2 linked regions of the Rubrivirga marina genome follow. Each later gene encodes a partner of the first gene's protein in a complex. Links are inferred from orthologs where the notes say so. Each region holds a gene or a part of one and is shown on either strand. Other genes may lie near its edges. The genes, in order: tsaD and tsaE.

The links.
Region 2: the proteins of tsaD (region 1) and tsaE are in contact, whole or in part, in a crystal structure (PDB 6N9A), measured with the Thermotoga maritima proteins. The link is inferred for Rubrivirga marina from one-to-one orthologs. Residues at the interface, in WP_004082750.1 of Thermotoga maritima: Cys10, Asp11, Arg49, His50, Leu82, Gly84, Gly135, Gly136, Glu154, Thr155, Leu156, Asp157, Asp158, Ser159, Glu162, Asp165, Lys166, Arg169, Leu170, Tyr175, Lys213, Thr214, Leu217, Tyr218, Gln221, Arg222, Asn324; in WP_004082108.1 of Thermotoga maritima: Leu37, Gly38, Lys46, Lys57, Val59, Lys60, Ser61, Thr63, Phe64, Thr65, Leu66, Met67, Val69, Pro71, Tyr82, Arg83, Leu84, Asp86, Asp88, Phe89, Asp93, Ile128, Asp130, Glu131, Arg134.

Annotation. Positions count from the first base shown.
Region 1 is NZ_MQWD01000001.1:377,562-392,001, forward strand. What follows is about bases 7,402-10,196. They hold tsaD (tRNA (adenosine(37)-N6)-threonylcarbamoyltransferase complex transferase subunit TsaD), read left to right. Parts: upstream 7,402-8,174; coding sequence 8,175-9,218; downstream 9,219-10,196. Other genes in these bases: BSZ37_RS01545 (phosphopentomutase), read right to left, coding at 7,402-8,013; BSZ37_RS01555 (hypothetical protein), read left to right, coding at 9,290-9,634; BSZ37_RS01560 (TonB-dependent receptor), read left to right, coding at 9,736-10,196. Also shown: BSZ37_RS01505 (EutN/CcmL family microcompartment protein), read right to left, coding at 1-155; BSZ37_RS01510 (hypothetical protein), read left to right, coding at 350-874; BSZ37_RS01515 (hypothetical protein), read left to right, coding at 944-3,529; BSZ37_RS22305 (OmpA family protein), read left to right, coding at 3,530-4,525; BSZ37_RS01525 (DUF6314 family protein), read right to left, coding at 4,572-4,994; BSZ37_RS01530 (hotdog fold thioesterase), read right to left, coding at 4,991-5,395; BSZ37_RS01535 (hypothetical protein), read left to right, coding at 5,450-5,818; BSZ37_RS01540 (hypothetical protein), read right to left, coding at 5,815-6,696; more of BSZ37_RS01545, read right to left, coding at 6,841-7,401; more of BSZ37_RS01560, read left to right, coding at 10,197-11,922; BSZ37_RS01565 (SulP family inorganic anion transporter), read right to left, coding at 12,000-13,517; BSZ37_RS01570 (queuosine precursor transporter), read right to left, coding at 13,784-14,440.
Region 2 is NZ_MQWD01000001.1:1,181,492-1,195,986, reverse strand. What follows is about bases 58-2,907. They hold tsaE (tRNA (adenosine(37)-N6)-threonylcarbamoyltransferase complex ATPase subunit type 1 TsaE), read left to right. Parts: upstream 58-1,187; coding sequence 1,188-1,628; downstream 1,629-2,907. Other genes in these bases: rho (transcription termination factor Rho), read left to right, coding at 1,795-2,907; BSZ37_RS04955 (Nif3-like dinuclear metal center hexameric protein), read right to left, coding at 399-1,118; BSZ37_RS04960 (hypothetical protein), read left to right, coding at 58-402. Also shown: more of BSZ37_RS04960, read left to right, coding at 1-57; more of rho, read left to right, coding at 2,908-3,252; BSZ37_RS04940 (TIGR01548 family HAD-type hydrolase), read left to right, coding at 3,325-4,038; BSZ37_RS04935 (MFS transporter), read right to left, coding at 4,050-5,375; BSZ37_RS04930 (TonB-dependent receptor), read left to right, coding at 5,980-9,102; BSZ37_RS04925 (T9SS type A sorting domain-containing protein), read left to right, coding at 9,143-10,885; BSZ37_RS04920 (UDP-2,3-diacylglucosamine diphosphatase), read left to right, coding at 11,409-12,284; BSZ37_RS04915 (glycosyltransferase family protein), read left to right, coding at 12,281-13,510; BSZ37_RS04910 (flavin reductase family protein), read right to left, coding at 13,444-14,064; BSZ37_RS04905 (DUF2911 domain-containing protein), read right to left, coding at 14,103-14,495. UniProt on the Escherichia coli protein: Required for the formation of a threonylcarbamoyl group on adenosine at position 37 (t(6)A37) in tRNAs that read codons beginning with adenine.

The sequences.
Region 1 (14,440 bases):
CCCTCGCCCGCGCCTACGGCGTCGGCCGCGACGACGAACGCCGACTGGGGCTCGCCGTCGAGGTCGACCTCGCGGACGATGAGGAACTTCATCCCGACGAGGCCGGGGTCCTTGCGGGTGGCCCAGACGGTGCCGATGACCTTGCCGAGGAGCATGAGAGCGGGGCGGGGGGCCGCAAGGTAGCGTCTCCTGGGGCCCGCCTCGGCGCGCCCGCGGCCGAATACAGAAGCGCCCCGAGGCGAACCCCGACGCCCGCTGCCTGTACTCCCTCCTGCGAGGCGCGTGGCCACACGCCGACGCCCCGCCCCTGGCTCCCCGCGCCCCTCCCCGGCTGCCCCGTCCCCCGCTCATGCTGACTTCGTCGACCTCGCGGTTCCGCCGCTTCTCCCTCGTCATCGCCGCCGCCGCGCTCCTCGCGGCCTGCGACTCGGGCAACGCCGTCGACCCGCCCAGCCCGGCCGACGTGGCCGGTGTCTACTCGGTCGCCGCCTTCCGCTTCCAGCCGGCAGCCCAGGCCCTCGCCCCGGCCGACGTCCTCTCCTCGCTCGACCCGTCCGTGACGTCGGTCGAGATCCTCGACAGCGGCGACGTCGTGTTCCGGTACCGGCTCGACGGCGGGCTCACGCGCGTGGTCCTCGGCGAGGTCGAGGTCCGGAGCGCGCAGGTCCGCCTCACGTTCACGGGCCAGACCGACGCCGGGCGGCTGGCCGCGCTGCTGCCGTCGTCGCTGACGCTGGACCGCGTGGAGGGCGTCTTGGTGGCCTCGACCACGTTCCGAGCCAACCTCGCGGCCTACGACGCCGAGCAGTACGCCGGCTTCACCGACGTGCCCGGCACGCTCACGATCCGCCTCGCCCCACAGACGAGCAGCTAGACCGCCTCGCCCCGCCCGCCTCGGCGCGCTCCTGGACCGGCGCGCCCGCCCCCCGCCTCGTCCGCCCTGATGCCTCGTTCTCTACTCCTCGTCCTCCTCTCGCTCGCGCTCCTGGCCCCGGCCGCCTCGGCCCAGGTCTCGGGCGTCGGGTACCGGCTGTCTCCGTCGGCCACCTACGTCGACTTCGAGGGCGACGCGGGGCTCGACGACGGGCTCCTCTACGGCGGCGGGATTGGCCTCTCGTTCGGCGAGTTCGTCGAGCTCGGCGGCGGGTACCAGTTCGGCGACGGGTTCCAAACCGACTTCACCGGCTTCTCCGGCCTCGACGACGCCCCCGAGCTGGCCGAGGCGCTCGCCGGGCTCGACCCGCGCGAGGTCAAGGTCGAGCGCTACGGCGGGACGCTCCGGCTCAACCTCGGGACGGCCGGCCTCGTCCCGTTCCTGACGGCCGGGACCGGCCTCATTCGGTTCTCGCCCGACGGCCTCGAGGCGACGCGCAACATCTACCTCCTCGGCGGTGCCGGCCTCCAACTCACCGGGGCCGACCGCTACGCGCTCGCCGTCTCGGTCGAGGACCTCGCCTACCGCTACGACCCGGCCTCCACGTTCTTCACCGCCGCCGACCTCTCGACGGTCGGGCTCGACTTCGCCGACTTCAACCAGACGACGGTCAACAACCTGACGGTCCGCGGGACGGTCCAGCTCTACCTCGGCGGCCGGCGGCCCGGCCAGGACACCGAGGTCGACCGGGAACTCCGGCGCCAGTTCTCGGGCGGCCTCTCGGGCCTCAGCCTCTTTATCGAGCCGACGTACGGCCGCGTCCGCTTCGACGAGGCGTTCGACTACCGCGACCAGGCGTTCGTGGGCGGCGAGGTCGGGGTCGACCTCGGCCCGCTCGTCGGGCTCCGCGGGTTCTACATGCGCGGCGTCGAGGACGACAGCCCGACGTCGTTCGAGAGCGTCCGCATGCTCGGCGGCGACCTTCGGCTGCGGCTGTCGGAGGGCGGCCAGTTCGTCCCGTTCGTGAGCGTGGGCGGCGGCTACCTCGACGTGCTCGACGGCTACGCGGCCGACCCGGGCGCCGAGGCGGGCAACGCGCTCGCCGAGGACCGCCCGTTCGCGACCGGCGGCGCGGGCGTCGAGCTCGCCCTGAGCCCGCGCTTCCGGATCATCGGCGAGGCCCGGGCGCTGCTGATGAGCACGCGCGACGAGCAGGACCTGAGCCAGCCCGAGAACGTGTTCGTCAGCCCGTACTACCGGGCCGGCGTCTCGTTCGGCCTCGGCGGCGACGCAGGCGACGGCGTCCAGGCCGTGCGCCGCGAGACGCTGGAGTCGGAGCGGGCGCGGCTGACGGCCGAACGCGAGGCGGTCCGCCGGGAGGCTCTCGACCGGATCGAGGCGCTCGAAGCCGAACTGGCCGCGGCCCGCGCCGAGGGCGACATGGACGCCGTCGAGGTGCTGGAGGCCGAGCGCGAGGTGGCCATCGACCGGGCCGTCAGTCCCGACGCGGACCTCGCAGCGATGCCGGAGCGGACCGCGATCGTCGATCGCGAAGGCAACGACGTCCAGCAGCGGATCCTCCGCGATGGAATCGGCGCACCGCCCTCGAGTGCTGTGACCGAGGAGGTCGTCGTGGACGAGACCGGGCAGCGGACGGTGACGCGGACCGTGCGGGAGGCGCCCGCAGCCGACCGGATGGTGACGATCCCGCTCCCCGAGCAGGGCGAGCTCTACGTCCGCTACGGCCCGCCGGGCGGCGTCCTCATCGGCGACGGAGGCATGGTGCAGGGCGACGCCCTGACGACCGGCGACGCCGCGGTCGCCACGTCGGGCCTCGACGAGGCCGAGGTCCGCACGATCATCCGGGAGTCCCTGCGCGAGTCGCTGGCGGCCCAGGGCGACGCGCCGCTCACGGAGGGCGACCTCGGCGACCTTGAGCGCTCGATCGAGAACCGGATCGCCGACCGCGTCGCCGGCCGGCTCACCGCGCCCTCCGGCGCCTCGGACTCGCGCATCGCCGCGCTCGAGCGGCGCCAGGACGACCTCCTCGACGAGATCCGCGCGCTCCGCGTCGAGCTCGCCACGCAGCCCCAGCAGCCCGTCGTCGTCCGCCAGCCCGCCGCCCCGGGCGATGACGCCGACCAAGACGTGGCCGTGATCACGCCGACGCCGAGGCCGGCAGTCCCACCGACACGCGCCGTCCTCGGCCCGTCGTTCCAGATCTCGCCGACGGCCGGGTTCGGCCTCGGCGCCGGCCCCGACGGCATCCTCGTCGGCGCCCGCGTCGACTACGCGACGGGCCGGTCGTTCCACTACGTCCCCGAGCTGCTCGTCACGATCGGCGGCCGGCGGTCGGTCTCGGCCAACGCCGACGTGGCCTTCGACGTGCCGTCCGGCGGCTTCGCCGACGTAGGCTCCCCGTACGTCCGGACGGGCCTCGGGCTCGTGTCGTACGGGGGCTCCGACGAGATCCCGGCCACGTTCGACGAGGAGGTCGACGACGGCGGGACGACGCTGACGTTCAACCTCGGCCTCGGGGCGGATCTCGAGGCCGGCGGCGGCCGGCTCTTCGTCGACTTCACGACGGGCAACCTCGGCCGGTTCAACCGGCTCACCGCCGGCTACCGCTTCCCCTTCGGCCAGCGGGCCTACTAGGTGCGGACCGCCCTCGCCCTCGCCCTCGCGGCGCTCACGGGCCTCGCCCCCGCCGCCCAGACCGCCGAGGTCGACACGGCCGGGGCGCGACGGACCGTGACGGTGCCAGCGCCCGACGGGCCGGGTGTGATCTACTTCCGCGCCGGGACGCCCGACCCGAACGCCCGCCGCCGCGTCCAGCCGAGCAGCCCCGTGCGCCAGCGCCTCGCGCCGCAGACGGGCGCGGGCCCGGCGGCCCGCACCCGACGTTCCGACAGCGACGCCGTGACGCGGCTCGACCTCGTGCTGCTGGAGCAGTCGCTGCTCCGGGCCCTCGACGAGCGGATCGCGGACCTGATCACGTCGCAGCCCCGGTCCTCGCTGCCGATCTCGCCACGGACGCCCGCCCCGATCCTCGTCCTCCCGCACGACCGCGACGCGCCGGGCGCCGAGCCCACGCCTCAGACGCCCGCCCCGCCGCTGGCTCCGCAGCCGGCCGCGCCGACCCCACCCGCCTCGGACCCGCTGGTCGCCGAGGTCGAGCGGGCCATCCTCGACACGGGCCTCTTCCGGTCCACGCGCGTCAACTTCGAGTTCGGTGAGGCCGGCCTGCTGCCAGTGTCGGAGGCGACGCTCGACGCCGTCGCCGACGTGCTCCGGCGCTATCCGGCCCTCCGCGTCCGCGTCGGTGGGCACACCGACTCCGTCAGCTCGGCGGCGTTCAACCTCCGCCTCTCGCAGCGCCGCGCCGACGCCGTCCGCTACTACCTCGTCGGGAGCGGCGTCGAGGCGGGCCGCGTCGAGGCCGTGGGGTTCGGCGAGGGCCAGCCGGTCGCGTCGAACGAGACCGAGACCGGCCGCGCGCTCAACCGGCGCGTCGAGTTCGTGGCGCTCAACCCCGAAGCTGCTCGCGAGGAGACCCGCACGCTCCGCGAGGCCACGCCGGCCGAGACGCCGGGCCTCCGCGACCTGATCCGGCAAGAGCTGGAACGCCTCCGCGAGGAGGACGGCGGCTGACGGCCCGGCCCGCCTCGGCGCCGTGGCGGACGGAGCCGAGCCTCGCTCAGACGTACCGCGTCGTGATCCGGTCGTCCTTGTTCGGTCCGCGAGCCGTCCACGTGACCACGACCGCGTCGGCCTCGATGGTGAGGCCGACGGAGTACCAATCCGCGCCGCACGCGTGAGGCGCCCGAGCCGCCCAGTGCGCGCCGTCGGCGTCGAGCACGGCCGCGGCGGGGACGCCCTGGCGGACGTGCTCGACGGCGAGGGCCTCGCCGTCGAGGCGCCACCGCGACGCGGCCCGCCAGCGCATCGGGCGCGACCCGTCGGGGCCCCACACGCCGGCCTCCGAGAGGACGAGGCCGTCCCCGTCGCGCTCGACGCGGACGGCGCCCGTGCCCGAGCCGTGCCAGCCGTCGCCGGCCCACACCTCGACGTCGGCGCTCCGCGCCGCCGCCAGCCGGGCCAGGACGTCGGCTGCGCTCATGAGCGGATGGGGACGACGGCGAGCGTGCACCGGCTGACGCACACGAGCCGCCCGTCGTCGTCGCGGATCTCGATGCCCCAGACCTGGCTTGTCCGCCCGACGTGGACCGGCGTGGCCGCCGCTGTGAGCCGGCCGGCCTGCATCGACCGGAGGTGGTTCGCGTTGATCTCCTGCCCGAACGCCGTGTGGCCCTCGGGCGCGGCGAGGTAGGCCCCGACGCTGGCGGCGGTCTCGGCGAGGGCCACGCTCGCGCCGCCGTGGAGGTACCCGAGCGGCTGGTGGTGCCGCGGCTCGACCGGCATCGTGGCGACGACGCGCTCGGCGGACGCCTCGACGACCTCTATGCCGAGCGTGGTGCCCAACGTCTCGCGGTCGGGGAAGTCGGAGAGGGACTTGGGCACGGGCGTAAGAGTCAGGGCGGCACGGGCCTCTAGGGTACCCCTCCGACCGCCCCGATGTTCGACGCCCTGCGCGACTGGTTCCTCGGTCTCGGCGCCGCGTACGGCGTCGACCCACTCGTCTTCGGGGCGATCTACGTCGGCGCGATCCCGCTGTTCTTCGGGTCGCTGGCGTGGCTGGGCAGGAACGTCCGGGCGAAGAGGAGCCCGGTCCTCCCGGTCCTCGCCGCCGGGCTCTGCTTCGTCTCGGCCTACCTCTACCTCCTCGTCGCGGGCGAGAACGTGCCGCTGTGGGTCTACGGTTTCGTGGCGCTCCTCGTCGCGTTCGGCGCCTGGAGCACGGTCCGCTCCATCCGCAAGACGATCGCGGAGGCGAAGGCCCAGGGCCCCGCCCACCTCGGGCCCGAGGCGGGCGGGGCCGGCTAGCGGATCGGGACGTCGAGCCGCAGGGCGACCGTCGCGTCCTGCCCCAGCACCGCGTCGTAGAGCGGGACGCGGACCGCGACTGACGGCCGGACGCCTCCCACCGCGACCGAGGCGCCCAGCACCGCCACAGCGTCAGCGTCGAAGAAGGTGTCGTAGCGGCCGTCCGTGAGGATCTGCCGGCCGAGCACGCCGCCGCTCAGCGTCGCCCGCCCGACGGCCGCGTCCAGGGCCGCGCCGTAGCCGAGGGCGAGGTCGGGGTCCGTCGTGACCACCTGGTCCGTCGTGGGCACGAGCAGCGCCGGCTCGGCCCGGAGCCGGAGGCGGAGCCGCTCGTTGAGGGCCGGCACGTAGGCGACGCCCAGGAGCGCGGCGAACGTGTCGGGGAGGTAGGCCTCGAACCGCTCGGGCGCGGCCCGGAGCCCGCCCTCCCAGCCGTTGACCTCGTTGAGGTCTCGGTTGGGCGCGAGCGGGACTCGGACGCCGAGGTCCAACGACAGGTCGGGCCGGACGCCGGCCTGGACGCCCACGTAGGGATTCCCGAGGGCCACGTCGCTCAAACCGTCCGCGTAGAACCCCGAGACGTCGACGCTCTCGGGGAAGTCGTAGGCGGCGTAGGCCACGGGGAGCTCCGCGACGGCCGTGAGGCGGCGGCCCACCGGGACACGCGCGCCAAGCACGAGCGCCGTCGACACGATGCCGAGCTCACCGTCTTCGATCAGCTGACCGTCGACGTCGGTCGTCGTGATGCCGAGGTCGTCGCCGACCGCGTAGAGGAGGTCCACGGAAACCGACGGACCGGCGGGCGGGGTGGGCCAGCCGCCGGGCTGGGCGGACGCGGCCGAGGCGGCGAGGACGAGGGCGAGGACGGAGAGACGCATCGAGGAGGGAGTGGGCGAAGGCCCGCACCGTGGGGCGGCGTTCGGGCGGCCCTCCAACGCCGACAGCCCTGCGGGTTCCCGGCGCGCGTACGCCGTCGCACCCCGGGTCCGGGGCGCGCTGTGGTCGCACGCCGGACGTCGGCATCAGGAGGCGCCCAGCGGCGATCCGGGGCCGTTCCAGGGGACACCGAAGTACCTGGCCACGTCGGCCGCGTGAGCGGCGAACGTGGGGTGCGTGCCGAGGTCGGCCGCCTCGGTGGCGCCGCGGACGTAGCGGAGGACCGGGACGCGCTCGCGCGTGTGGTCGGAGCCCGGGTACGTCGGGTCGTTGCCGTGGTCGGCCGTGAGCGTGAGGACGGCGCCCTCGGGGAGGGCGGCCTCCAACTCGGGCAGCGCCGCGTCGAAGGCCTCCAGCGCGCGGGCGTAGCCCACGGCGTCGGAGCGGTGGCCGTAGAGCTCGTCGAAATCGACGAGGTTGGTCCAGACGAACGTCGGCTCGCCGGACGCCGCGGCCTCGCGGATGGCGGCGAGCGTCTTCCGGACGCCGTCGTCGTTGCCGGCCGTCTTGACCTCCTCGTCCACGCCCTGCCCGCCGAACAGGGACGCCACCTTCCCCACGCAGACCGTCCGCACGCCCGCGTCCCGGAGCACGTCGAGGAGCGTCGGGCCGGTGGGCAGGAGCGAGAAGTCCCTCCGCTTCGCCGAGATCCGCTCGTAGGTGCCGGCCTCGCCCGCGAACGGCCGCGCGATGACGCGCCCGACGGCGTGCGCCCCCACCATCACCTCGTCCCGCGCGACTCGGCACAGCCGGTACTGTTCCTCCAGGGGAATCGTCCCGACGTGCGCCGCGATCTGAAAGACGCTGTCGGCGGAGGTGTAGACGATGGGCTGGCCCGTCCGCTCGTGCTCCCCTCCTAGCTCCGCGATGATGGCGGTGCCGGAGGCGGGCTTGTTGCCGAGGACGCCGTCGACGCCGGCCCGCTCGCAGAACGCGGCGATCACCTCAGGCGGGAAGCCGTCGGCGTACGTCGGGAACGGCTGCTCCAGGACGAGACCGGCGAGGGCCCAGTGCCCGGTCGTCGAGTCCTTGCCGGCGGCGCGCTCCGTCATCCGTCCCCACGACGCCGCGGGTGCCTCCGCCTCGGGGAGCCCGTCGACGAGGCGGCCGAGGCCCCAGCATGTGAGGTTCGGGAGATCGGGGCGCTGCTGGCGGACGACGTGGCCGAGCGTGTCGGCCCCGGCGTCGCCGTAGGCCGCGGCGTCCGGCGCGTCGCCGACGCCGGCGCCGTCGAGGATGATCGTGACGTAGAGGGACATCGGAGTTCGGAGTTCGGAGTTCGGAGTTCGGAGTTCGGAGTTCGAAAGGTGCCGGCCGGCAAGCGTGGACGCCAACCGGGCGGGCCGAAAGCTGGCGGAACTTTCCCCACGCCGACGCGCCCCTCTCTTACCCTGAGCCGCCCGCCCCGCTCCCTCCGCTCGTGACGCCCCCCGACCTCCCGCCCATCCTCGCCATCGAGACGTCGTGCGATGACACGGCCGCGGCCGTCTGGGCCGACGGGCGGCTGGCGTCGAGTGTCGTCGCCGGGCAGCGGGTGCACGAGGGGTTCGGCGGCGTCGTCCCCGAGCACGCGAGCCGGGCCCACGAGCGGCTGATCGTGCCGACGATCGAGGCCGCGCTGGCGGAGGCCGGCCTCGGCATGGCCGACCTCGGCGCCGTCGCCGTGACGGTCGGGCCCGGGCTGGCCGGGTCGCTGCTCGTCGGCCTCAGCGCTGCTAAGGGCATCGCGCTCGGCCGCGGGCTGCCGCTTCTCGGCGTGAACCACCTCGAAGGGCACGTCTATTCGGTGATGATCGAGGAGCCCCGGCCATCGCTCCCGTTTCTGTGTCTGACGGTCTCGGGTGGGCACACGCTCCTCACGCTCGTCCGCGAGGGCTTTGCCCACGAGGAGCTCGGGCGGACGCGCGACGACGCGGCCGGCGAAGCGTTCGACAAGGTGGCGAAGCTCCTCGGTCTCCCCTACCCCGGCGGCCCCCACATCGACCGGCTCGCGGCCGAGGGCGACGCCGCATTTCTCGACCTCCCGTCGCCGCGCCTCGGGCCGAAGGGTCGCCGCGGGGACGCCCTCTTCGACCTCTCGTTCTCCGGCATCAAGACGGCCGTCCGCTACTGGATCGCCGACCTCCCCGAGGCGGACCGGGTCGGGATCGTCGAGCGCCATCGCGCCGACGTGGCGGCCTCATTCCAGCGCGTCGTGGTCGAGTCGCTGGTCGAGGGCGTTCGCCAGGCCGTCGAGGAGACGGGGGTACGGGCCGTCGCCGTCGTCGGCGGCGTCTCGGCCAACTCCGGCCTCCGTCGGGCCGTCACCGAGGCGGGCGCGGCCGACGGCTTCGACGTGTTCGTCCCAGACCTCCAGCACTCGGTCGACAACGCGGCCATGATCGCTGTGACGGCCGCCTACAAGTGGGCGGCCGGCGAGACGTCCGACCTGTCGGTGGGCGCGACGCCGAGCCTGGCATTGTAGGCGTTGCGCGGAGCGGCTGATTCCCGGCTCCTCAGCACACGTCGGCGGCGCACCGAGCGATCTTGGCGCCGATGCTCGCCGTTCTCCTCGCCCTGCTCTCCGCCCTCGCCGGCGTCTCCCCGAGCGGGATGGCCGACGACTTCGCGGAGGGCGCCGAGGTCGTATCCGTCGCCCACCCCGCCGACGCGTGCTGCGGGGTCGTGGGCGAGAACCCGGAGCACCCGTGCACGCCCGGCGAGCCGTGCACACCGGCCGGCGGGTGCTGCGCGTGCGCCTCGTGCGGCCAGCGGGTACTGAGCACGCCGCCGACGCCGCGGCCCGACGTGGCGGCCTCCGCCACGCGACACGCGGTGCCTTCGGCGGGGCCCACGGGCACCGACGCGGTCGGGGCCGTCTGGCATCCGCCGCGGGGGTAACCGTCGACTCCGACGGCCGGGCGCGTCGCGCCCGGTCCTCCCGCCGTGTTTCTGCCAGACCTCCGCCCCGCGCCGTTCGCGCCCGAGGCGGCCCCCGCCCCATGATGTCCCCCCTCCGGCCCCTCCTCGGGCCCGTTCTCCTGCTGCTGGCCATCGCCAGCGCCCCCGTCGCCGCCCAGCACGCACTCACCGTCCGCGTGACCGACGAGCACTCCGGCGCCCCACTCCCGGGCGCCACCGTCGTCGTCGATGACGCCGCCCCACCGGTGGGCGCCTCCACCGACGCCGACGGGCTCGCGCGCCTGACCGGCCTCCCCGTCGGCGACCTCGCCCTCACCGTCTCGTTCGTCGGCTACCAGCCGGCCCGCCTCCTCGTCACGGTCCCGCACGAAGGGGGCCCTCTCGACGTGGCCCTCGAAGAGGACGAGGAGGCGCTCGGCGACGTCGTCGTGGCCGCGACGCGGACGAGCCGGACCATCGCCGACCTCCCCACGCGCGTCGAGACGATCGCGGGGGAGGAGATCGACGAGAAGATCTCGATGGAGCCCTCCAACATCACGATGCTCCTCAACGAGTCGCCGGGGATCGCCGTCCAGCAGACGTCGGCGGTCTCGGGCAACGCGTCGATCCGCATCCAGGGCCTCGACGGCCGCTACACCCAGTTGCTCAAGGACGGCTTCCCGCTCTACGGCGGCTTCTCGGGCGGCCTCTCGCTCCTCCAGGTCCCGCCGCTCGACCTCCGCCAGGTCGAGATCGTCAAGGGACCGGCCTCGACGCTCTACGGCGGCGGCGCCATCGCGGGGCTCGTCAACCTCGTCACGCGGACGCCGCGGCTCGGCGCGCCGGAGCGGTCGGTGCTGGTCAACGCGACGAGCGCCGGGGGCACCGACGTGGGGGCCTTCCTCTCGGGCCGCAGCGAGCGCCTCGGGTACACGCTCCTCGCGTCAGCCAACCGCCAGGGCGCCTACGACGGCGACGGCGACGCCTTCACCAACCTCCCGCGGACGCGGCGGCTCACCGTCGCCCCGCGCGGCTACGTCTATCCCTCCGACGCGACGACGCTGTGGCTCGGCGTGACGGGGACGGTCGAGGACCGCGAGGGTGGCGACCTCGCGGTGATCGAGGACGGCGCCGACGGCTACGCCGAGCGGAGCGAGAGCCTTCGGATCACGTCGCAGGCCCGTCTCGACCACGCGCTGTCCGACCGCGCGACGATCACGCTCAAGCAGAGCACGAGCCACTTCGACCGGAGCGTCGCGCGGCCGGGCTACCGCTTCGAGGGCACCCAGACGGCGACCTACGCCGAGGCCTCGGCCCTCCTCGGCCTCGACGCCCACGACCTCGTGGTCGGGATCGACCTCCGGACCGACGCCTTCGACCAGCAGAGCGCGGCCGACCCGGCGATCGACGACGCCCAGCTCACGGCGGGCGCCTTCGTGCAGGACACGTGGGACGTGACCGACCGGCTGGCCGTCGAGCTCGGCCTCCGCGGCGACCTCAGCGAGGACCACGGGGCGTTCGTGCTGCCCCGCGCCTCGGCGCTCGTCCGCCTGGCGGAGGGCGTGGCACTGCGCGCGACGGGCGGCCTCGGCTACAAGACGCCAACCGTGTTCCTGGAGCCGTCCGAAGGGCGGGCGTTCGAGGGCGTCCTCCCCCTCGGCGACGACATTGAGGCCGAGACGTCGGCCGGCGGGACCGTGGACCTCAATGTCCGGACGGTGCTCGGCGGGCGCGTCTCGCTGTCGTTCAACCAGGCCGTCTTCCTGACCCGCCTCGCCGACGCCCTCGTCCCCACCGACGCCGGGGCGGGCCTGATCCGCTACCGAAACGCCGATGGCCCCGTCCTCACGCGCGGGACGGAGACGAACGCGCGGTTCGGGCTCGGCGACCTCAAGCTGTTCCTGGGCTACGTCTACCTCGACGCGACGGAGACCGTCCCCGGTGGCGACACGCGGCGGGAGGTCCCGCTCACGCCGGCCCACAAGACGTACTCCGTCCTCGTGTGGGAGCGGCACGGGCGGGGCCGGGTCGGGCTCGAGGCCTACTACACCAGCGCCCAGCGGCTCCCCGACGGCGAGCGGACGGAGGGCTACTGGGTGACGGGGATCATGGGCGAGTGGCGCGTGGGCCCGGCCCGCGTGTTCCTCAACCTGGAGAACCTCCTCGACACCCAGCAGACGAACTACGGCCCGGTCGTCGTCGGCCCCCGCGCGACGCCGACGTTCGCCGACATCTGGGCGCCGACCGACGGGTTCATCGCCAACGGCGGCGTCAAGCTGTCGCTGTAAACAGATGGGGCCGGCTCCCGTCCGTGGGAGCCGGCCCCGGCGTCGGCCCCTCCGCCTCGGTGCCGAGGCAGGCGGGGTCAGTGGCCGCCGGCGAGGGCGAGCGCGTTCGGCTTGTCGTGGATCGCGAGCCGGTCGAGGAGGGACTGGCTCTGCTCGTTGAGCCCGACGACCTCGAACGCGACGCCGCGACGGGCGAACCGGAGCGCGGCCCGGTCGATGGCGTCGACGGCCGAGCCGTCCCAGACGTGGGCCGCCGAGAGGTCGAGGACCACGCGGTCGACATCCTCCGTGAAGTCGAACGTGTTGAGGAAGCCCTGGACGGTCACGAAGAAGAGCGAGCCAGAGACCACGTAGGTGTGCGTCCGGCCGTGCGGCCCGTGGCTCTCCTCGACCTCCATGAACGCGTGGTCGGCCACCTTGCGGGCGAAGAACAGGGCGCTCAGGACGACGCCCGCCAGCACGCCGATCGACAGGTCGTGCGTCATCACGACGGCCCCGACGGTGACCAGCATCACGAACGACTCGCTCTTCGGCGCCTTCGCGATCGCGGGGATCGAGCGCCAGTCGAACGTCCCGATCGACACCATCACCATGACGGCGACGAGCGCGCCCATCGGGATGAGCACGAGCCAGTCGGACAGGACGAGGATGAACACGAGCAGGAACAGGCCGGCCGAGAACGTCGAGAGCCGCCCGCGCCCGCCGCTCGACACGTTGATCACCGACTGGCCGATCATGGCGCAGCCGGCCATCCCGCCGAAGAAGCCCGTGATGACGTTGGCGATGCCCTGCCCGCGCGCCTCGCGGTTCTTGTTGGAGTCCGTGTCCGTCCGCTCGTCGACGATGGCCGCCGTCAGGAGCGACTCGATGAGGCCGACGAGCGCGAGCGCGAACGCGACCGGGAAGATGATCGAGAGCGTCTCCATGTTCAGCGGGACGCTCGGGATCGAGAAGAACGGGAGCTCCGTCGGGAGGGCGCCCATGTCGCCGACGGTGTTCAGCCCAAAGCCGCCGCCGAGCGTCAGGCTCACCGCCGTGAGCGCGACGATCGCGACGAGCGGCGACGGGACGGCCGTCGTGAGCCGCGGCAGGCCGTAGATGATGGCCAGCCCGGCGGCGACGAACGCGTACATCACCCAGCCCTGCCCCACGAACTGCGGGAGCTGCGCCATGAAGATGAGGATCGCGAGCGCGTTGACGAACCCGGTCATCACGGCCTTCGGGACGAACTTCATGGCCTGCCCCAGCCGGAACGCGCCGAACAGGAACTGGATGATGCCCGTCAGGACCGTCGCCGCGAACAGGTACTCCAGCCCGTGGTCGCGGACGAGCGTGATCATCAGGAGCGCCATGGCGCCGGTCGCCGCTGAGATCATGCCCGGCCGGCCGCCGACGAACGACGTCGTCACGGCGATCACGAACGAGGCGTAGAGCCCGACCTTCGGGTCGACGCCCGCGATGATCGAGAAGGCGATGGCCTCGGGGATCAGCGCGAGCGCGACGACGACGCCCGCCAGCAGGTCGGCGCGGACGTTGCCGAACCACTCGTGGCGGAGCGTGGCGGGGTCAAGGGAAGCGGGGAGACGAAGCGTCAAGGCGTCCGGGGGAGCGTCAAACAGAAAGGACCCGCGCCGGGCGCGAGTCCTGTGGCTCCGGCACCAACCGTGCCGGATGCGCGAAAATTACGGCCTCAGCCCTGTTCCTGACGGTCCGAGGCCCGTCTTCTTCGTCCCTCTGCGGCGGAAGCCCTTCCGTCTCCGGCGCCTTCGTCGGCCCTTCGCCGTGGCCGGGTCCGACCGCCCTCCCGATCGGACGGAACACCCGGCCGGCCGGGGCCGCCTCGGCGCCGAGGCGGGCCGGGTCAGGCCGCCTCGGCCTGCGCCTCGAGGGCCTGGGCCCGCTCGTGCCCGAGGTACCGGTCGATCAGCGCGTGCCCGAGATAGACCAGAGGCGTGATGGCGACCGCGATGAGCACCTTGTAGCCGTAGTTGAACAGCGTGATCGCGACGATCTCACCGAGGGCGAGCTGCCCGGCGAACGCGACCGCGAGCACCACGAACGTGTCGATAAACTGCGAGCCGAGCGTCGAGCCCGTGGCCCGGAGCCAGAGGTGGCGGCCTTCGGTCCACCGCCGGAGCCGGTGGACCAGGGCGATGTCGACGAGCTGGCCGATGAGGTAGGCGATGAGGCTCGCGATGATGACCCGCGTCGTGGTCCCGAAGACGGCGGCGAAGGCGGCGTCGGGGACCGGCGAGTTGGGCGCGGTCGGCGTGGCGAGCGCGAGTTGCAGGAGCCCGAACGCGAACACGACCATCGCCAGCCCGACGTACGTCACGAACCGGATGCCGGCCTTGCCGAAGTACTCGTTCATCACGTCGGTCACGATGAACGTGACCGGGAACGCGAGCACGCCGGCCGTCATCACGACGCTGTCGAACTCGACGCCGAGGATGGTCAGCGCGAACGGCAGGTCGAAGGCCGTGAAGAACTTGCCGGCCGTGGCCTCGGCGATGACGAG
Region 2 (14,495 bases), 810 kb from region 1 along the record:
CGCCAGATCGCAGCGGACGCGGCGTGCACGCGGCTCCTCGCCGCTGGCGACCCGGACGGGCTCGTGGTCCCGCTCGACCTCGACGCGCGGCCCGCGCCCGACGCCCTCGCCCGGGTGCTGGCCGCGGCCGAGGGGGGCGCCGACGCCATCCGCGACCGGCCGGCGGCGGAGTCCAGGGCGCTGTGCGTCGTCGGCACCGATGTGCCGGCCGAGGACGCGCTGGCCGCCGTCACGGCCCGGGCCTACGCCTGGGTCGGCGGCCTCGCGACGGACGCGACGACCGACGAACTGGCGAATGCGGTCTCAGACGCGGGTGGCCTCGTGGCCGACGCCGTCGCCCCCGAGGGGGGCGCGCTCGACCGGGAGAAAGCGCCGAGGGCCCGCCCTGCGATCGCGAGCTAAGCCACGCGCCCCGACGACCCGGCCTCAACGACCTCGACGTCCGGCCAGCGCGCCTCGATCAGCCGGCCGAGGTGGCGGAGCCCCCACGCCTCGGCCCGTTCTTGGCCGACGGCGAGCGCGCGGACCCCACACCGGTGGACGGCCTCGCGCGCCGGTCCGCGGATCTGGCCCGTCACGTACAGCCCGGCGCCACGCTCGGCCGCCGCCTCCACCAACTCCGCCGTCATCGCGCCGACCAGCGCGATGGCATCGGTGGACCCCGGCCCATCGCCCAGAGCCTCGTCGGTCCCGCCAAACTCGGCCGCGACGCGGTCCACGAGAGGGTCGAGGCGGCCCGCCTCGGTGAGCCTCCCGACGAACCCGATGGCGTTGCCGTCGCGGCGGAGCGGCTCGTCATCCGCAACGAGACCGAGGGCCGTCGCCAGGTCGGGGTTGAGGCCGGTCGAGAACCGGTCGTCGAGCGCGCGGTGGGCGGCGAGCACGCCGACGCCGTCGGGCCAGCGCGCCGGCCAGAGCCCGAACGGCCGGTGGAGCAGGACGGCGTCGAAGGCCGCGGCCCAGTCGTACGGCGGGCGGCCCGGCTCGAGGCGGAGGCCGAGGCGGCGGACCTCGCGGTCGGAGGCGAGCCAGACGCCGGCCGGGTCGCCCTCGGCGTGGTAGCGGGCGCGGTCGAGCGGCCCGGCGAGGTGGTCGGCGAGGTCGTGAACGGTCGGCACCGCGACGGGACGCGCCGGCGCGGGCGGGGATCCGGGAGAACGACGCGCCGGAGCCGGCGTTGGCGTCGCATGGACGCGCCCGACTTTTCCGACCTCCTCCCCGCCGAGACCGACTCGGCCGAGGCTACCCGCGCGCTCGGCCGCCGGCTGGCGGAGCGCCTCGAGCCCGGCGACGTCGTCGCGCTCTCCGGCGACCTCGGCGCCGGCAAGACGCACCTCGCGCATGGCGTCGCCGACGGGCTCGGCCTCGACGGCGACGCCGTGACCTCGCCGACGTTCGCGCTCGTCCAGGAGCACGGCGACGGCGCGCTCCTCCACCTCGACCTCTACCGGGTCGAGAGCGAGGCCGAGGCGGGCCGGCTCGGCCTCGGCGAGTTGCTCGACGGCGACGCCGTCGCCCTCGTCGAATGGCCTGAGCGGGCGGGCGGCTGGCTCCCGGCGCGGACCGTCTGGCTCCGCCTCGCTCACCTCGGCGGCGACCGGCGGCGGATCGAGGCCGTCGAGCGCTGATCGGGCGAACCCGTCCGCAGTGGGCGGGTTAGAGCCCGTGCCGACATTTTCGCTTCCATCGGCGCCCAGGTCTCGTTTTCTTAATGGATCGGCCCTCCTGCCCCTCTCCGCCGATCCCCTCTCGCCTCTCCTCTCGGCCCGCTTTGCGGGCCGCGCCCCGTCCCCCATGAACATCGCAGCCCTCGAGCAGAAGAAGGTCTCGGAGCTCTACGAGATCGCGCGGCGACTCGGGATCGAGGGCTACGCCGACCTCCGCCGCCGCGACCTGATCTACGAGATCCTCGGCGCCCAGGCCGACGTCGAGTCCGACGACGGCGACGACGACGACGAGGAGCGTACTACCGTCAGCGACCGGCCGGCGATGCGGTCCCGGACCGCCGCGCGACGGTCCGAGGCCGAGACGCCGCGCCGCGAGGCCCGCCGCCGCCGCGCACCGCGCGTCCGCCAGCCCATCGCGGCGAGCTGGCCGGACTACATGCACGGGTTCGACCCATACGCGATGACGCTGGAGGGCCTCATCCGCAAAACGGGCATTCTCGAGATCCTCCCCGACGGGTACGGCTTCCTCCGGTCGGCCGAGTACAGCTACCTCCCCTCGCCCGACGACATCTACGTCAGCCCGAGCCAGATCAAGCGGTTCTCGCTCCGCGTCGGCGACACGGTCGACGGACAGGTCCGGCCGCCGAAGGAGGGCGAGCGGTTCTTCGCCCTCATCCGCGTCCACTCGATCAACGGGCGCTCGCCGGAGGCCTTCGACGAGCGGCTCAGCTTCGACTTCCTTACGCCGGCCTACCCCGACGAGCAGCTCACGCTCGAGACCGAGCCCGACGAGCTCTCGACGCGCATCATCGACCTGTTCGCGCCGATCGGGAAGGGCCAGCGCGGGCTCATCGTGGCCCCGCCGAAGTCGGGCAAGACGGTGCTCCTGCAGAAGATCGCGCGGGGGATCGTCCGGAACGAGCCGGACGCGACGGTCATCGTGCTCCTCATCGACGAGCGGCCCGAGGAGGTCACGGACTTCGAGCGGACCGTGCCGGCGGCCGAGATCGTGGCCTCGACGTTCGACGAGTCGCCCGAGCGCCAGATCCACATCGCCGACCTCGTGCTCGAGAAGGCCAAGCGGCTCGTCGAGGCGGGGCAGGACGTCGTGGTCCTCCTCGACTCGATCACGCGCCTCGCGCGGGCCCACAACGCGGCCGTCGAGACCAGCAACCGGACGATGTCAGGCGGCCTCGACGCCAGCGCGCTGCGGGGCCCGAAGCGGCTCTTCGGCGCGGCCCGGGCCGTCGAGGAAGGCGGCTCGCTGACGGTCATCGCGACGGCCCTCGTCGACACGGGCTCGCGCATGGACGACGTCATCTTCGAGGAGTTCAAGGGGACCGGCAACATGGAGCTCGTCCTCTCGCGCGACCTCGCCGACCGCCGGACGTTCCCGGCCATCGACCTCGTCGCTTCGGGCACGCGCCGCGAGGAGATCCTCCTCCCCCAGGACCGCCTCGCCCGCATCTGGGTCCTCCGGCAGCTCCTCGCCGACCAGGGCCCGACCGACGCCATGACGTTCCTCCTCGACAAGATGCGCGGGACGGACGGCAACGAGGCGTTCCTCGAGACGATGAACAGCTAGGAGGGATCGGGGGCTACGGGATCGAGGCATGAGCTCCCCGCGTCCCCCATCTCGCACCCCGCCCTCTTCCCCTTGAAAGCAGTTCTCCTCGACATGGACGGCGTCCTCGTGGACGTCCGCGGCTCGTACCGGCGGGCCATCACCGAGACCGTGGCCCACTTCGCTGGCGAGGGCCCCACGCCCGAGCAGATCCAGGCCAAGAAGGACGCCGGCGGGTTCAACAACGACTGGGTGCTGAGCGAGGCGTTCGTCCGTGAGGCCGGCGTCGCCGAGGCCGACGCGCCGTTCGAGGCGATCAAGGACCGGTTCAACCAGATCTACCAGGGCACGAAGTACGACGGGCTCATCGCGACCGAGCCGCCGGCCATCCAGACGTCGACGTTGGAGGACCTCGTCCAGCGCTACAAGCTGGCGCTCGTGACCGGCCGCCCCGAGGCCGACGCCCTCTGGACGCTCCGACGGTTCGAGTGGCACGGCCACATCCCGGTCGTGGTGGGGATGGACCGGCAGGCCGGCCGCGAAAAGCCGGACCCCTACGGCCTCGAGCTCGCCCTCGCCGACCTCGGCGTCGAGGCGGAGGAGGCCGTCTACGCCGGCGACACCGTCGACGACATGCGCGCGGCGGTCGCGGCCGGCTGCGTGGCGGTCGGCGTGGTGCCCCCCGGCCTCGACGTGCTCGAGCACGGGCGGACGCTGATGGGCGCCGGCGCCCGCGTCGTCCTCTCGACGCCCGACACCCTCCCGGCGCTCCTGGCGACGTTCGACTCCGGCGACACGAGCGAGTAGCGCAGGCCCGGCTACGGCGCCCCCGTCTCGCCCGCGACCACGCCCGCCTCGGCGGGTTCCGCGACGGGCTCCGGCTCGGGGTCCACGGCCTGCTCGGTCGGCTCCGGGAGCCACCTCCACACGAGCGCGGCCATCGCCAGGACCACGACGGCCGAGAGCGTCGTGGTCGCCGCGTAGCCGACCTCCGCGTACAGGACGCCCGCGACCGCGGCCCCGACGCCCGTCCCGATCTGCCCCACCGCGATCGTGAGCGAGAGGAACGCCCCGCGCTGGCGGCTCGGCACGAGCGCCGTCAGGAGCGCCTGGAGCGGGGCCATCCGCAGCGCGAAGAGGCCCATGATGGCGACGTAGATCGGGTACGCCGCCCACCGCTCGGTCACGACGTAGGGCACCGCGGCCGTGACGACGGCCAGCCCGAGGCAGGACGTGAGGATCAGGGGCTTCCGCCCGACGGCGTCGGAGAGCGTCCCGGCCTGCGGCCCGACGACGACGCTCACGAGGCCGCCCACGAGGAACAGCGTCGCGATAAAGTCGAGCGGGAGGCCGAACACCGTGAGCGGCTCGCCGAACGGCGCGACCTCCATCGCGAACCGGGCCGTCAGCCACTGCGGGAGGTAGACGATGAGGAGGCTCAGCCCGAAGTACATCAGGAAGTACGTCGCCGCGGCGGCGGCCGTCCCGCCCGTCCCGCGGAGGAGCTCGGCGTACTGGCGGAGCGCGCCGCGGACCGTCGGCCGCTCCTCCGAGAGCTGGACGTCGGGCTGGGGCACGACGGTCAGGATGAGGACGAACGCGACGGCCATGACCCCAGCGAAGGCCACGAACGGCATCCGGAATCCGAACGCGACCGCCAGCGCACGCCCCAGCGGGATCCCGATGACGAGCCCGAACGGGACGCCGCTCATGACCCAACCCGTGGCCCACCCCCGCTTCTCGTACGGAAACGCGTCGCCGACGTAGCTCACGGCCGCGCCCGAGAGCATCCCGCCGCCGGCGCCGGCCAGCACGCGCATGACGAGGAGGGCCTCGAATGTGTCGGCCCACCCGTGGAGCGCGAGGGCGACCACGAGCGCGCCGGACCCCATCAGGAGGACGCGTCGCCGCCCGACTCGGTCGGAGATCGGCCCCATCACGAGGGCGGCCAGGGCCAGGACCCACGAGTACACCGACACGAGCAGCCCCAACGGCCCTGTCCCCACGCCCAGCGCCTCGCCGATGAGCGGAAGGATGGGCGTGATGATGATGGTCTGGCTGGCCGCCGTAAAGACGAGGAGCCAGAGGGCGAACAGCGTCGCCGTCGTGCGGAGCGAGGAGTGGGTCAGAGGCGTCCGTTGCAACAGGGATCTACTGGACGGCGGCGCCCGCCGAAAGGTTCGGCCTAGCGGGACGTCGGACCGCCGACGCTCTGGGACGAGGCGCCTCGCCTTCCGCTGCCTCGGCGCGTTCGCGGACGGACCGAGGCGGGCTGGTCTCTCGTCACCGCGCCACTCCCTGCCATCGAGCGAAGCGACCTGGGAGGGACGGCGGCGCCGAGGATCGCGTGTCGGAAGGTGGGGCCGCCGGGTGCGCGTCGAGCGGATGGAGTCGACGAGACCTCCGTCTGCCACGGCCGGGCTCCGCTCAGGACGCGAGAGACACGGCGCGCGACGGCCCTCCCCGCCTCGGCGCCGAGGTGGGAGGGTCCGCTCCGGCTCGCCGACCACGCGCGACCTCCGTTCGGGAGTGGGCGGGGTGGAGCGGCGGTCCGAACCGGCGTGCGAACCCGAGAGTTCGGCGGCGCTTCATGGAACTCGGGGGGGCGTAATGCTGCGATAACGGGCGGGTAAACGCGACGTAACGAGCGCCCGCTAGTGTGGGGGTCGACGGGCTCAGGGGCTCCCCACCGCCCCCGCCATTCTCTGCTTTCGCTCGGCCGCGCCGAGACTCCCACACCCCCTCCCCATGTCGTTCTGGACCTCCCGCGCGTCGCGGGCCTCGGAGCACGCCCGACGGGCCGCTGCTCTCGTCGCGTTCCTCCTCCCCAGCCTCGCGCTCGCGCAGACCGGGACCCTCTCCGGTACCGTCGTCGACGGCGACTTCGGCGGCGGCCTGCCCGGCGCCAGCGTCCTCGTCGTCGAGCAGGGCACCGGCGCCGCCACCGAGGTCGACGGGAACTACCGGATCGACCGGCTCCCGGTCGGGACGTACACCGTCCGGTACTCGTTCGTCGGCTACGCCACGCAGGTCGTCAACAACGTCCAGATCGAGGCCGGGGCGCCGACCCAGATCAACGTCACGCTGACGACCGACGCCCTGCTCGAGGAGGTCGTCGTCGAGGCCGAGGAGATCATCGCGACGAACAGCGAGGTCGGGCTCCTCCGCGTCCGGGCGCGGGCCGCGCAGGTGAGCGACGCCATCTCGGCCGAGACGATCTCGCAGAGCGGGGCCTCCGACGCCGGCGACGCCATGGAGCGCGTGACGGGCGCGAGCGTCCAGGGCGGGCAGTACGTGTTCGTCCGCGGCCTCGGCGACCGCTACGCCAACACGCAGCTCAACGGGGCCGTCCTCCCGACCGCCGACCCCGACCGCCGCGCGGTCCAGTTCGACCTGTTCCCGGCCGGCTTCCTGGAGAACATCGTCACGCTGAAGACCTTCACGCCGGACAAGCCGGGCAGCTTCTCCGGCGGCCTCGTCGACATCACGACGCGGTCGTTCCCGGACGCGTTCACGTCGTCGTTCTCGGTCTCGACCGGGTTCTCGACCGAGGCCGTCCCGGGCGACGCGATCGTCATCGACCCGGTCCAGGGGAGCAGCCTGTTCCGGTTCGGCGCCGGCGACCTCGCCGTGCCGGGCCTCCTCGCGGACACGCCGCGGGACCAGTTCATCCGCCCGACGACGCGGCTCGACGGCCCGGGCGGCCCGGGCACCGGCCCGCTCGTCCGGCAGGACGCCGCGGCCTCGCAGCGCCTCGACGACCTCTCGAACGCCCTCACGCCGATGGTGGCCCCGACGCAGGGGACGGTCCCTTTCACGGGCAGCGTCTCGCTCTCGATCGGCGACCGCGTGCCCGTCGGGCGGAACGCCGTCGGCTACATCGTCGGGCTCACGGCCGACCAGGGCGTCAGCGCCTACGACGGCGGGACGCTCGCGCGCCTCGACCTCACGGGCCGCGACGCCACGACCGGCCAGGTCGCCGTCGACACGACGCAGTTCCGGACGGACCAGCGGGCCACGCAGTCGGCCCAGGTCGGCGGCATCGCCAACCTCGCCGTCCAGCTCGGCAGCTACAACGAGGTCGCGCTCAACACGCTCTTCAGCCACATCACGGAGAGCCAGGCGCGGACGCTCGCCGGCGTCGACAACGTCCTGTCCGCCGGCACGCCGGTCACCGACATCGTCACGGGCTACACCGAGCGGACGCTCGGCTCGGCCCAGCTCCGCGGCGAGCACGCGCTCCCGGCCCTCGGCAACCTCGAGGTCGACTGGCGGGCCAACCTCTCGCGGACGCAGCTCGACCAGCCCGACCTCCGTCAAGCGGCCATCCGCTCGAACGTGAGCGTCGACGAGGACGGGAACGAGACGACGTCGTACGCGCTCGTCGGCACGCCGCCGGGCCCGCAGCGCTACTTCCGCGACCTCGAGGAGACGCTTGGCAGCGGCGCGCTCGACCTCTCGCTCCCGTTCCGGGCCTTCGGCAACGGCGCGCAGCTCAAGGTCGGCGGGCTCGTCGAGCGGACCGACCGGGCCTACGGCGAGCGGTTCTTCTTCTACGAGCTCGACCGCGGCGTGGCGCTCGGGGGCACCGACGGAGACGCGCTCGCGACCTACCTCGGCCCCGACAACGTCGGCGTGATCGGCACGCGAACGAACTCGGCCGGCGAGGTCACGCAGTACGAGTTCGGCCACTACCTCATCGACGCGACGCGCGACCAGAACCAGTACGACGGGACGTTCGACGTGGCCGCCGGCTACGGGATGGTCGAGGTCGGGCTCGGCCGGCTCCGCCTCATCGCGGGCGCCCGCTACGAGGGCTCCCGGCTCCTCGTGGCCTCCCAGGCCCTCGCCACCGCCGACACTCCGGCCGACTCGGTCGTGACCGTCGACGGGACGGCCTTCCTCGGGACCGACCGGAGCTACAACGACGTGCTCCCGTCGCTCAACCTCGTCTACGGGCTCAGCGACGCGATGAACCTCCGGGCCGCCGCGACGCGGACGCTCGCCCGCCCGACGTTCCGCGAGATCGCTCCGGTCACGACCTACGACTTCACGTCCGACGGCGCGCTCCAGGGCAACCCGGCCCTCGAGCGGACGCTCATCACGAACCTCGACCTCCGCTGGGAGTGGTTCAACCAGCCCGGCGGCATCCTCGCCGCGAGCGCCTACTACAAGCGGCTCGACAACCCCATCGAGCGGATCATCACGGACCCCGAGAACGGCGCGACGTCGTACGCCAACGTCGACGCGGCCGACGTCTTCGGGGCCGAGTTCGAGGCCCGCCAGCGGCTCGGGACGTTCGGCCTCGGCGGCGTGCTCGGCGAGCGGCTCTCGCTGGGCGCCAACCTCTCGCTGACCCAGTCGAGCATATCGATCACGGGCCGCGAGTTGGCCGCCCGCCGCGAGCTCGACCCCTCGGCGCCCGACACGCGCGACCTCCAGGGCCAGAGCCCCTACCTCCTCAACGCGAACCTGAGCTACGACGACCCGCTCCGCGGGACCTCGGCCGGCGTGTTCTTCAACGTGGCCGGGCCGCGGCTGTCGCGCGTCGGCAACCCGCTCCCGGACGTCTACGAGCGGCCGGCGCCCCAGCTCGACCTCACCGCCTCGCAGCAGGTCTTCGGAGCGTTCACGCTCAAGGGCTCGATCAAGAACGTCCTCGGCTCGGACTATCTCGAGGCCTACGACGTGAGCGGGTTCGACCTCGGCGGGCCCTCCGAGGTCGCCCCGTTCCTCCGCTACGCCCGCGGGACCCAGTTCTCGCTCGGCATCTCGGTCAACCCCTCGTTCGGGGTCGGCGCGCCGGCGTCCATCCCGGCGCCCGGTTCGTCCGCCTCCCCCATCGGCACCGGCACGGCGTCGGGCGACTAGCCCGACGTCCGCCTCCTCTCTCACCCCCCACCCCTCCCCCATGTATCGCTTCGCTACGGCCCTGCTCGCCCTGCTCCTCGCGGGGCCCGCGTTCGCTCAGGCCCCGACCGTCACGGTCTCGTCCGACATCTCGACCGACACGCAGTGGTCGGCCAGTGAGGTCTACCTCCTCGACGGCCTCATCTACGTCCGCCCCGGCGCGACGCTGACCATCGAGGCCGGCACCATCATCAAGGGCCGGGCGATCCCGAGCGCCGCCACCGGAGACCTCGCCTCCGGCCTCGTCGTCATGGTCGACGGCAACATCGAGGCGAACGGGCGCGCCGACGCCCCGATCATCTTCACGGCCGAGGCCGACAACGTCGACGACCCGTCCGACCTCGGGCCCGACGACCGCGCCGAGTGGGGCGGGCTCATCGTCCTGGGCCGGGCCACGACCAACTCGACCCCGGCCATCAACAACGTCGAGGGCGTCCCGGCCAGCGACGACACGCGCTTCGGCTGCGACGGCACGACGTTCCAGTGTGACGACGCGGACGACTCGGGCACGCTCCGCTACGTCTCGGTCCGCCACGCCGGCTTCGGGTTCGAGACCGACTCCGAGATCAACGGGATGACGTTCGGCGCCGTCGGCTCGGGCACGACCATCGAGTACGTCGAGGTCTTCGCCAACTCGGACGACGCCTTCGAGTTCTTCGGCGGGACGGCTCAGGCCCGGTACCTCGTCGGCGCCTTCAACGGCGACGACACGTTCGACACCGACCGCGGCTTCCGGGGCAAGTTCCAGTTCGGCCTCTCGATCAACAACCCGGGCAACGACGCCGGGCGCTGCTTCGAGAACGACGGCGGCGTCTCGAGCCTCGGCGGCGAGGACGCCACCCCGTACTCGGTCCCGGTCTACTCGAACATCACGTGCATCGGGGCCGGCGAGGACGCCGACGACACCCAGCTCGGCGAGGAGCTCAACTCGGCGGCCCTGCAGCTCCGCGACAACACCGGCGGCCGGATCTACAACTCGATCTTCGTCGACTTCCCCGGCTCGGCGCTCGACCTCGAGGCGCTCTCGTCGGGAGAGGACACCGAGAACCGGTTCGGCACGAACACCGAGGGGACCGACGACCTCATCATCGCCAACAACATCTTCTTCGGGTTCGGCGCCGGGAGCACGTTCGCCGACCTCGTCAACGACGACTCGGACAACTCGCCGGCCCGCCAGCAGGCCATCGAGGCCGCCCTCGCCGGCTCGAACACGATCGCCGACCCGTCGCTCGCCAACGTCGACCGGGAGATGGGCTTCGACCCGCGCCCGCTCGGGAGCAGCGTGGCCGCTGCCGGCGCCCTCTTCGAGGGCAACGCCCTCGACGGCGACGACTTCTTCGAGGTCGTCGACTACCGCGGCGCCTTCGCGCCGACGAGCGGGACCGGCGACGCCTCGACGCCGACGTGGCTCGGCGGCTGGACGGCGCTCTACCAGAACGGCATCCTCTCGGGCCCGGCCGTCGCCAACGAGGACGCGCCCGAGGCGGGCCTCGCCCTCGCCGTCGGGCCGAACCCGACGCGCGGCGACGCGACGGTCCGGTTCTCGCTCGACCGCGCCCAGCGCGTCGAGATCGCGCTCTACGACGTGCTCGGCCGCCGGGTCGCCACGGTCGCCGAGGGCGCGTTCGCGGCCGGCGCGGCCGCGGCCACGGTCCCGACCGCGACGCTCTCGACGGGCGTCTACGTCCTCCGCCTCCAGGGCGAGACGGGCGCCGTCGCCCGCCAGCTGAGCGTCGCCCGCTAAGGCACGCCTCGAATCTCGGCCGCGGCTGCCCGTCATCTGCCGCGACTGAGCTAGAGCGCCGGCCCTCTGTGGGAGGGGGCCGGCGCTCGCTTTTTGGATTGGGGGCCGAAGGGCCGGCGCCTCTGAGTCCGCCTGCCTCGGTGCCGAGGCAGGAAGGGTCGAGTCGCGCACGGCCTTTCAACTGGGTCATCCTGAGCGAAGCCGCGCAGTGGCGGAGTCGAAGGATCTCCGACGTGCACCGGGCCTGGGCGACCTCATCGCGGCTGTGCTCGCCCGAGATCCTTCGACTCCGCTCCGAGCTGGCGCCCTCCACTCCGCTCAGGATGACACGGCGGGAAAGCCGTGCGCGACTGGATGGCTCCGCCTCGCTGCCGAGGTGGGCAGGGCCGATGCGGGCGGGACCGTCCGCCCTCGCGTTGGACCGGCCTCCGACGACACGGTACCGTAACCGTCTGGTCGCACGCCGGTCATCCTAAAACGAACGCCGTGGGGGAGGTTTCGAGGCATCCCCCCCGGATGCCCGATGACCTCGTACCGGACGATCTTCCTGTCCGACCTCCACCTCGGCATGCGCGGCTGCCAGGCCGAGCGCGTGCTCGACTTTATCCGCCACCACGAGGCCCAGCGCTGGGTGCTCGTCGGCGACGTGGTCGACGGGTGGGCCCTCGCGCGGTCCTGGACGTGGCAGCAGGTCCACAACGACGTGGTCCAGAAGCTGCTCCGGGAAGTCCGGAAGGGGTCCGAGATGGTCTACGTGCCCGGCAACCACGACGGCGCGGCGCGCCAGTTCGTCGGGCTCACGTTCGGGGGCATCCTCGTCCAGCGCGACTGGGTCCACACGACGGCCGACGGGCGGAAGCTCCTCGTGCTCCACGGCGACGAGTTCGACGGGGTCGTCCGCCTCGCGCCGTGGCTGAGCCGGGTCGGCGCGCGGGCCTACGAGCTGTCGCTGGCGCTCAACACGGTCGTGGCCCGCGTGCGCGAGCGGATGGGGAAGCCGTACTGGTCGCTCGCGGCGGCGCTCAAGGACCGGACGAAGCGGGCGCTCCAGTACATCGACCGGTTCGAGGAGGCCGTCGCCATGCGAGCCGTCGAGGCCGGCGTCGACGGCGTCGTGTGCGGCCACATCCATCGGCCCGAGCTCCGCGACGTCGTGACCGAGGCGGGCGCGACGCTCTACGCCAACTGCGGCGACTGGGTCGAGAACTGCACGGCGCTCGTGGAGCACCACGACGGCCGGCTCGAGATCGTCCGGTGGACGGGCGCGATCCAGCGGGACGCCGAGGCACGAGGCGACGGCGTGCGTCAGCCGGTCGCCGCGCTCGTGCCCCGCCTCGCCCTCAGCACCGAGGCCGCCCGCCTCGGGCTCGACGCGGGGACACTCGGAGCGGAGCGATGAGACGGGATCCGCTCCGCGTGCTCTTCGCCGTGCAGGGCGAGGGGCGCGGCCACCTCACGCAGGCGCTCGCCGTGGCCGCCATGCTCCGCCGTCGCGGCCATCAGGTCGTCGGGGCGGTGGCCGGGACGAGCCGTTGGGGCGACGTGCCGGACTTTTTCCGCGAGGGGCTGGCGGCGCGCGTCGAAACCGTGGAGAGCCCCGGCTTCGTGTCCGGCGCCGACGGCCGGATCCGGCCCGTCGCCACGTTCGCCGCCAACGTCGCACGGATGCGGCGCTTCGCCCCGAGCCTCGACCGGATCACGACCGTCCTCGACCGGCTCGAACCCGACGTCGTCGTCAACTTCTACGAGGGGCTGATGGGCCTTCACGGGCTGCTCCGCGTGTCGGACGTGCCCGTCGTCGCCGTCGGCCACCAGTTCTTCTCGGGGCACCCGGGCTACCCGCTCCTTCCGGGCCAGCCGCTCCAGCGGGTCGCGATGGAGGCGTACACGTCGCTCGTCGGCGTCGGCGCCGAGACGCGCCTCGCGCTCTCGTTCTACGACGCGCCCGACCGGCCGGGCGTCCGCGTCGTCCCGCCGCTCCTCCGGTCACAGCTGTTCGACCTGGGCGACGCGCCGGGTGACGGGTCGATCCTCGTCTACCTCATGGAGCCGGCGATGGCGCCCGCACTCGCGGCGTGGAGCGACCGGAACCCGGGCGTCCGGATCCACACGTTCGCGGCCGTCGAGCCGCACGACCACAGCCCGTCGCTGACGTTCCACGGCCTCAGCGGGACGGAATTCCTCAAGCGCATGGCCGCGGCGCGCGGCGTCGTCTGCACGGCCGGGTTCGAGACGGTCTCCGAGGCCATGTGGCTCGGCACGCCGGCCCTCCTCGTCCCGACGCCCGGCCACTACGAGCAGCGCTGCAACGCCGTCGACGCCGTGGCGGCCGGCGCGGGCGTCCACGCCGAGACGCTCGACCTCGACCCGCTCCTCGACTACCTCGACCATCACGCCGAGGCGGCCCAGGCCGAGACGACGAGCCGCTTCCGCCGCTGGATCGCGCGCGCCGAGGGCCGGGCCGTCGGCGCCATCGAGGAGGCCGCGGGGCTGGCTCCGCTCGGCGGCGACGGCGCGGGCGACGGGCTCGCCGACGAGGTCGAGGTTCGCGAGGCGCGCTACCTCCCGCCGACCTCCTCGGTCGACGGGCGCGGGCCGAGCGAGAACGCGTCGACGTGGGAGTAGAGGCCGCCGCCGAGCCGCCCCACGGCGCGCACGGCCTCCTGGCGGACATAGCCGCGCTCGGCGTCGTACAGGTCGTCACGGAGATAGAGCCCCTCGACCACGCCGATCAGCACGCGTGACCGGCCGATTTGGAGCGTCGTGTGCTCGCGGCAGGCGAGAGCGGCCGGCGCCGCGGCGATCCGCGGCACGTCGCCGGCCGGCGGATCGGCGAGGTCCAGCGCGAGCGCGTCGACCTCGCTCGCGCCCGGCGGGTACGGGCCGGACGAGCGGTGCATCGCCTCGGCCACGGCCTCGCTCACGACGTTGACCACGAAGCGGCCGGTCCGGCGGACGTTCGCGGCGGTGTCCTTTGCGTGCCGGTCGCCGGGCTGCGACAGGCCGAGCGCCACGAGGTGCGGGTCGTGGCCCATCAGGTTGAAGAAGCTGTACGGCGCCGCGTTGACGCTCCCGTCGGCGTTGCGCGTCGTGACCCACGCGATGGGGCGCGGGACGACGAGCGCGGAGAGGAGCTTGTAGCCGGCCCGCGGGGCGAGCGCGTCGAGGTCGAAGTCCATGGGCGAGTCGGCCCGCCTCGGCGCCGAGGCGGGGGAGGTCAATCCGGGACGGTGAACGGGACGGAGAACGCGTCGCGGTCCCACCGCAGCGACAGCACGCCGGACCGCGCGCCGGTCTCGTCGACGGCGATCGTGAACGCCTCGACGGTCTCGCCGAGGGCCGAGCGCGTCAGCGGGACGCGGCCGAGGTCGCGGGCCTCGTCGTAGGTCGTCCCGCCCTGGCCCGTCTGGCGGTTCACGATGAGCACGCCGCCATCGGCCGCGGGGATCGAGTAGAGCGTGTAGACGCCGGCCGGGACCGCGAGCGCGTCGTCGCCCTCGCCGAGCACGAGCGCGTGGTTCGTCTCGAGGTGCGTGGCGCGGTTGGCGCCGGTCCGCCAGAGCTCGCCCCACGGCACCAGCGCGCCCCAGATCTCGCGGCCCCGCTTCTG